2 regions of the Neorhizobium tomejilense genome follow, and region 2 is predicted to be linked to the other one. Evidence: predicted binding sites of a transcription regulator. Region 2 holds the regulator's gene; the other holds the start of a gene.
What was found. Region 2 encodes LexA, which represses DNA repair genes until DNA is damaged. Its sites were predicted from a motif close to TGTTCNNNNTGTGTTCNG; they were not measured.
Positions count from the first base shown of each region.

Region 1: ACSQ3G_RS22610 (YifB family Mg chelatase-like AAA ATPase) is a predicted target of LexA. The motif match lies at 1,377-1,394, and genes of this name have one in related genera.

Region 1 covers NZ_CAXUSO020000001.1:4,576,959-4,580,898, forward strand. Annotated here, with positions in the region: gene ACSQ3G_RS22600 (cupin domain-containing protein) at 1-266, shown strand, start outside; gene gshB (glutathione synthase) at 342-1,292, shown strand; gene ACSQ3G_RS22610 (YifB family Mg chelatase-like AAA ATPase) at 1,488-3,023, shown strand; gene cysK (cysteine synthase A) at 3,123-3,940, opposite strand, start outside.
Region 2 covers NZ_CAXUSO020000001.1:1,421,570-1,425,509, forward strand. Annotated here, with positions in the region: gene ACSQ3G_RS07350 (ComEC/Rec2 family competence protein) at 1-1,410, shown strand, start outside; gene lexA (transcriptional repressor LexA) at 1,391-2,110, opposite strand; gene ACSQ3G_RS07360 (VOC family protein) at 2,311-3,183, shown strand; gene kdsA (3-deoxy-8-phosphooctulonate synthase) at 3,188-3,940, shown strand, end outside.

The DNA of each region.
Region 1 (3,940 bases), 3.2 Mb from region 2:
GCGAGTTCCGCTGGTACTTCCACTGGGACGAAACGGTGGTGATCCTTGAGGGCGAAGTGCATGTGACTGCCGAAGACGGCACGCAGCGCGTTCTCCAGGCGGGCGATGTCGCCTATTTCAAGGGACGGACCTGGGCCACCTGGCGCATCGACAAATATCTGAAGAAGGTCGCCTTCATCCGCCGGCCTTTCCCGAAGCCGATCGCCATGCTTTTCCGCCTGCGCAACATGTTGCGGGCAAAGACGCAGGTCGGCATCTCCGCGTGATATCGGCCCGATTGCAGTTGCCTTTGACGGCCCGCCATCCTACATCAGGCGGGCCAATCCTAGGGGGCTGAAGTCATGGCGAAAATCCGCAAGGTCGCGTTCCAGATGGACCATATTTCCGGCATCAGCATTGCCGGCGATTCCACCTTCGCCATGGCGCTCGAAGCGCAGGCGCGTGGCTTCGAGCTGTTTCACTACACTCCCGACCGCCTGACCATGCGTGACGGCAAGATCTTCGCCGCTGTCGAACCGCTGCAGGTGCGCGACGTCAAGGGCGATCATTTCACGCTCGGCGACAAGGAGCGCGTCGATCTGTCGGCGATGGGCGTCGTCCATCTGCGCCAGGATCCGCCCTTCGACATGGGCTATATCACCTCGACGCATCTGCTCGAGCGCATCCACCCGAAAACGCTTGTCGTCAACGACCCCGCCTGGGTGCGGAACTCGCCGGAGAAGATTTTCGTCACCGAATTCGCCGATCTGATGCCGGCAACGCTGATCAGCCGCGATCCGGGCGAAATCGCCCGTTTCCGGGAAGAGATGGGCGATATCATCCTGAAGCCGCTCTACGGCAATGGCGGCGCCGGGGTTTTCCATTCCGCCCGCGACGACCGCAATTTCACGTCGCTGCTCGAAATGTTCGGCCAGATGTATCGCGGAGAGCCCTATATCGCCCAGGCCTATCTGCCGGCCGTGCGCAAGGGCGACAAGCGCATCCTGCTGGTGGACGGCGAGCCGGTCGGCGCGATCAACCGGGTTCCCGCCGAACACGACAGCCGCTCCAACATGCATGTCGGCGGCCGCGCCGAGGCGACCGAGATCACGCCGCGCGAGAAGGAAATCTGCTCCCGCATCGGACCCGCCCTGCGCGAGCGCGGCTTCATCTTCGTCGGCATCGATGTCATCGGCGATTACATGACCGAGATCAACGTCACATCCCCGACGGGCATCCGCGAAGTCAAGAAGTTCGGCGGCGCCGACGTCGCAGGCCTCCTTTGGGACGCAATCGAGGCAAAATGCGCCTGATGAAGGCAAGGCGTTTCGGATACGGATCGCCTTTGTTCTCACGATACAACCGCCAGCAACCCATTTGCAGCGGATGCGTGAAATTGTTCGGTTAATGTTCTTGTTTCATTCTGATTTCTATGCCAGATTGCAATTCCTGGCACGGAAAGCGTGTATCGCTGGCGTCCCGGACATGAAGTTAGGGGCGGGGTGGATATGGTTTCGCGCGTCAGCACAGTCGCATTCCAGGGCATAGAAGGCGTTCCGGTCGACGTTCAGGTCATGGTCGGGCCGGGCAAGATCAACATGCATATCGTCGGCCTGCCGGACAAGGCGGTGGCCGAGAGCCGCGAGCGGGTGCAGGCGGCATTGCACGCCTCCGGTCTTGCCATGCCGCCGAAGAAGATCACCGTCAATCTGGCGCCGGCCGACCTTCCGAAAGAAGGTTCTCATTTCGACCTGCCGATCGCACTGGCACTGATGGCGGCGCTGGGCGCCGTTCCCGGCGATGCACTCACCGGTTATGTGGTGCTTGGGGAACTGAACCTCGACGGCACGCTTGCGCCGGTGGCCGGCGCACTTCCGGCGGCAATCGCCGCCAACGCTTTGGGAAAGGGGCTGATCTGCCCGGCCGACAGCGGCGCGGAAGCCGCCTGGGCAGGGGCCGAGATCGATATCGTCGCACCACGAAGCCTGATCGCGCTCGCAAACCATTTCCGCGGCACCCAGGTCATCTCCCGGCCGCAGCCGGCAATTCGCGCCTTGCCTGCCAATTTGCCCGATCTCGTCGACATCAAAGGCCAGGAATCGGCCAAGCGCGCACTGGAAGTCGCCGCCGCCGGTGGACATAATCTTTTGATGGTCGGCCCTCCCGGCTCCGGCAAATCCATGCTTGCCGCCCGGCTACCGTCCATCCTGCCGCCGCTTTCAGCCGCCGAACTGCTGGAAGTTTCGATGATCCATTCGATCGCCGGCCAGCTTTCGGGCGGCAAGCTCTCCGACCGCCGGCCTTACCGCACGCCGCATCATTCGGCCACCATGGCAGCGCTGGTGGGCGGCGGCCTGCGCGCAAGGCCGGGGGAGGCATCGCTTGCCCATCATGGCGTGCTGTTCCTCGACGAATTCCCGGAATTCTCGCCACAGGCGCTGGACGCGCTCCGTCAGCCGCTGGAGACCGGCGAGTGCATTATCGCCCGCGCCAATCATCGGGTTTCCTATCCCGCCAGCATCCAACTGGTTGCCGCCATGAACCCCTGCCGCTGCGGCATGGCGGGCGAACCCGGCCATACCTGCGCACGCGGGCCAAAATGCATGTCGGACTACCAGGGGCGGATTTCTGGGCCGCTGATGGACCGTATCGATATCCGTATCGACGTGCCGGCAGTCTCGGCCGCCGATCTCATTCGCCCGAGGCCGGCGGAAAGCAGCGCGGATGTCGCCAGGCGCGTGGCGGCTGCGCGTGACAGACAGCGGGAGCGGTTCGAACAGGCCGGTTATCCGCGCGTGCTCACCAATGCCCGCTGCTCGACGGCCCTGATCGAGAAGATCGCCGAACCCGATCCCGGCGGTCTCCAGCTGCTCAGGGATGCGGCCGAAAAGCTCAAGTTCTCGGCCCGCGGATACCATCGGATATTGAAAGTCGCCCGCACGCTCGCCGATCTCGACGGCAAGGACACGGTCGGCCGCATTCATCTCGCCGAGGCCATTTCCTATCGCATGGTCGGCGAGCGGCTGGCGACGGCCGCGGCGTGAAGGAAGTGAGCAGTGATTGTGAGTAGTGGATGGAGCTTTCGGCAGCTGTATGCCGCCGGCTTTGCCCGACACTACCCACTACCCACTACCCACTACCCATTAATTCCCCAACCCTTCAAACAGCGCCGTCGACAGATAGCGCTCTGCGAAGGAAGGGATGATGACGACGATGGTCTTGCCGGCATTTTCCGCGCGGCTGCCGACTTCGATGGCGGCCTGCAGCGCCGCACCGGAGGAGATGCCAACCGGTACGCCTTCGAGCCTGGCCACCAGGCGGGCCATTTCCATGGCCTCACCGCTGTTGACGGTGATGATCTCGTCATAGATGTGCGTGTCCAGGATTTTCGGAGCGAAACCTGCACCAATGCCCTGGATCTTGTGCGGCCCGGGCTGTCCGCCGGAGAGGACAGGTGATTCTTCCGGTTCGACGGCAATGATCTTGAGTGCCGGGTTGCGCTCCTTCAGCACCTGGCCGGCACCGGTGATCGTGCCGCCGGTGCCGATGCCGGAGACGAAGATGTCGATCTTGCCATCGGTATCGTTCCAGATTTCCTCGGCCGTCGTCTTGCGATGAATTTCGGGGTTGGCCGGATTTTCGAACTGCTGCGGGATGATTGCATCCGGAAGCGAAGCGGCGAGTTCTTCCGCCTTGGCGATCGCACCCTTCATGCCTTTCGGACCTTCGGTCAGCACCAGTTCGGCGCCGAGCAGGGCCAGCATCTTGCGGCGCTCGATCGACATGGTTTCCGGCATGGTGAGGATCAGCTTGTAGCCCTTGGCGGCTGCCGCAAAGGCGAGCGCGATGCCGGTATTGCCGGACGTGGGCTCAACCAGCGTCGTCCTGCCAGGCGCGATCTTGCCCTCGGCCTCCAGGCTTTCGATCATCGCCACCCCGATACGGTCCTTGACTGAAGCGA
Region 2 (3,940 bases):
CCGGTCAAGAAGATCGCCGCACTCGGCGCGCTGATGATGGCGACGGCCTATTACCTGATCTCCGGTTTCGGCGTTTCCGCCGAGCGGGCCTATATCATGATGGCGATCATGCTGGTCGCGGTGCTTTTCGATCGGCCATCGATCAGCCTGCGCAATGTCGCGCTGTCCGCCCTGGTCATCATCGCCATGTCGCCCTCGGAAATACTGGGGCCGAGCTTCCAGATGTCGTTTGCCGCCACCGCCGCCCTGGTCGCCGGCTACGCACTCTGGAAACACAGGGCGAAGCGCCGCGATCCCGAACCTCTGCCATTCCGTCGCCCTATGGTGACTCCGGTGCTGGCATCCTGGAATTTCGCGGCCGGCATCTTCGTGACCTCGCTGATCGGCGGCATCTCGACCGCCATGTTCTCGGTCGAGCATTTCCACCGTATCGCCACCTACGGCCTTGTCGCCAACCTCGCCGCCATGCCGATCATCTCCTTCGTGGTCATGCCGGCAGGGCTGGCCGGCATGCTGCTGATGCCGTTCGGCCTCGATGCGCCCTTCATGAAGCTCATGGGCCTCGGCCTGGGGTGGGTGATTGCAATTGCCAAACACGTCGCCGCCTGGGGCGGCGATGTCGGCATAGGGCGACAACATCCCTGGTTCCTCGCCGTCTCGACGGCAGGTTTCCTGCTGTTGACGCTCATGAGGACGAGACTGAGACTGATAGGCCTGCCGCTGATGGTGACCGCTCTGCTGCTTTCCTGGCATGAGCGGTCGATGCCCCTGCCGGATATCCTGATCTCGGAAGACGGGACGATGGTCGCATTTGTAGACGGGAAAGGGGTCGCCACCAATCGCGCCCGCCCGCCCGACTTCGTCTACGGCCAATGGAAGAGGGCGCTTCTGCTCGGTGATCCCACCAAGCCTGAAATGTCGCCATCCAGGGACAAGCCGCCCGACGACAGGCCACCCGGCGCGAAAACCAACGAGCGCCGCGAATTGACCCCGCAGCAACTGGAAACGGCAAAGTCGAGGATAAAACAGGCGCCTGCCGGCCGCTTCACCTGCGAGCCGACGGCCTGGTGTGCGGCAAGCACCGGCAAGGGCATCGTTATCGCTGTCGAGGACGGCCGTTATGCGGGTGCCGCCTGCGACGCCGCCAGTCTTGTCATTGCGCCGCGCGCCCGCTTCGACCAATGCCGGTCCGGCGCCCTGATGATCAATGGTGCCATGCTTCGCAAGGCGGGTGCGCTGGAGATTTCCCTCAACGGCGCGACCGACATTCGGCGCTGGCAGATCCGTGCCGCCATGGCGGGCGCAGACCGTCCCTGGAGCAGGCACCGCCACTATGATTGGCGAAGCCAGGGTTTCGATGGGTCATTGCCGGAACCGCTCCGGCAGATGATCAGTGATACCGGCGGATGAGGCCGACGAGCTTGCCCTGGATCTTCACCCGGTCCGGCCCAAAGATGCGGGTCTCGTAGGCTGGGTTGGCGGCTTCGAGGGCGATGGAGGCACCGCGGCGGCGGAAGCGTTTCAGCGTCGCTTCCTCGTCGTCCACCAGCGCCACGACGATATCGCCCGGATTGGCCGTATTGCTGTTGCGGATGATCACGGTATCGCCGTCGAGAATGCCGGCCTCGATCATCGAATCGCCCTTGACCTCGAGCGCATAATGTTCGCCGGAACCGAGCATCTCGGCCGGCACGGCGATGTCATGCGTGTTGTTCTGGATCGCCGAGATCGGCACGCCGGCAGCGATGCGGCCCATGACCGGAACTGTCGTGGCGTTCGGCGAATCGTCGTTGGCGGCGGGTTTCTGAGGCGCCGCGACCGGCTGCGGTTTGCCGAGGCTGCCCTCGATGACGCTCGGCGAAAAACCGCGCCGTGGCTGCATGCTCGGTGAGTAGGCTTCCGGCAGCTTGATGACTTCGAGCGCCCGGGCCCGGTTCGGCAGGCGGCGGATGAAGCCGCGCTCCTCGAGCGCGGTGATCAGGCGGTGGATGCCTGACTTGGACGCGAGGTCGAGAGCATCCTTCATTTCATCGAATGACGGCGGGATGCCGGATTCCTTCATGCGTTCGTGAATGAACAGAAGCAATTCCTGTTGTTTGCGCGTGAGCATCTTTTGGCACCCTCAGAGTCGGAAACAAATCCAGAACGGACACTATATGTTCCATATGTGTTCTGCAAGTCCCTAAATTTCTGTGAAGTATGATGATTTTTTCTTCATAGATGCGTGCCAGATATCTCGAGCCACACCACTTGCGCGGCGCGAGCCCGCTGCCAAAGTAGCTTTGCGATTCCAATTCCGGGGGCCCTCGCGTGAACGCAAGACCAATCGATCATCTCGTGCTGCCGGTGGCGGGACTTACCGCTGCGCGTTCCCGGCTCACGAAGCTTGGTTTTACAGTTGCGCCCGATGCTTTTCATCCTTTCGGCACAGCCAATGCTTGTGTGTTCTTCTCGGATGGCAGCTACCTGGAGCCGCTGGCTCTTGCCAATCGCCGTCATGCAAGCGCGGCCGCCAAACGCGGCAACGTTTTTACCGCACGCGATCTGGCCTTCCGCAAGGCACGCGACAGGCAGGGTTTTTCCGCTCTCGTTGTGGCGACCCGTGACGCGATGGCCGATCACGCGCGTTTCAAGATGCGTGGCGTTTCGGCAGGCGACGTGCTGGAATTCTCCCGCGGGATGACCTTGGCCGACGGTTCCGAAACCCAGGCGAGCTTCCGGCTGGCTTTTGCGGGTGATGACCGGGCGCCCGACTTCCTGATGTTTTCCTGCCAGCGGATCAATCCCCTGCCGGCCGATCGCGGCGAACTGGAGCACCATTCCAATGCGGTCATGGGGCTGAGCAAGATCATTCTGTCGGCATCGGCGCCCTCCGATTTCGCACCCCTGGCCGAGCAGGTGCTGATGACGAAGGCCAAGCCGGAGGCTGTTTCGCTCGAGCTTGCCGCGGCCAATGCCCGCATTCGCATCCTGCAGGATCACGAACTCGAGGCGGAATTCGCCCTGCCGTCGACGCCGGGTGCCGAGGGGCTGCGCGGCCGGGTGATCATCTTCAAGACGGCCGATCTTGCCGTGACAGAGATCACCCTTGCTGCTAATGACGTCGCATTCGTCCGCCGGGAGGGCCGTGTTCTCGTCTCGGCGGCGCCCGGCCAGGGTGTTTTGTTCGGCTTCGAGGAATAGGTTCATGGAAGTTACCGCAAATTCCAGCGTCTCCGTCGGCGAGGGAGACGGCAAGGTGGTTTTCGCGCAGGACGCAAAACTGTCGCTGATCGCCGGCCCATGCCAGATGGAAAGCCGCGACCACGCCTTCATGATGGCAGGCGCGCTCAAGGAACTCTGTGCCAAGCTCGGTATCGGCCTCGTCTACAAGTCTTCCTACGACAAGGCCAACCGCACGTCGATTTCCGGCAAGCGCGGCATCGGGCTCGAAACCGCCATGGAAATCTTTGCCGACCTCAAAAAGGAGTTCGGCTTTCCGGTCCTGACCGACATTCACACGGAAGAGCAATGCGCCGTCGTTGCCGAGACGGTCGACATCCTGCAGATACCGGCTTTCCTCTCCCGCCAGACGGACCTGCTTGTCGCAGCCGCCAAGACCGGCCGCGTCATCAACGTCAAGAAGGGCCAGTTCCTGGCGCCCTGGGACATGAAGAACGTGCTTGCCAAGTTCACCCAGAGCGGCAATCCGAACGTGCTGCTCTGTGAGCGCGGCGCTTCCTTCGGCTACAACACGCTCGTCTCCGACATGCGCTCGCTGCCGATCATGGCGTCGCTCGGCGCTCCGGTCATCTTTGATGCGACGCATTCGGTGCAGCAGCCGGGCGGGCAGGGCGCTTCGACCGGCGGCGACCGCACCATGGTGCCGGTGCTGGCGCGCGCAGCCGTCGCGGTCGGTGTTGCCGGCGTCTTTCTGGAAACCCACGAGGATCCGGACAAC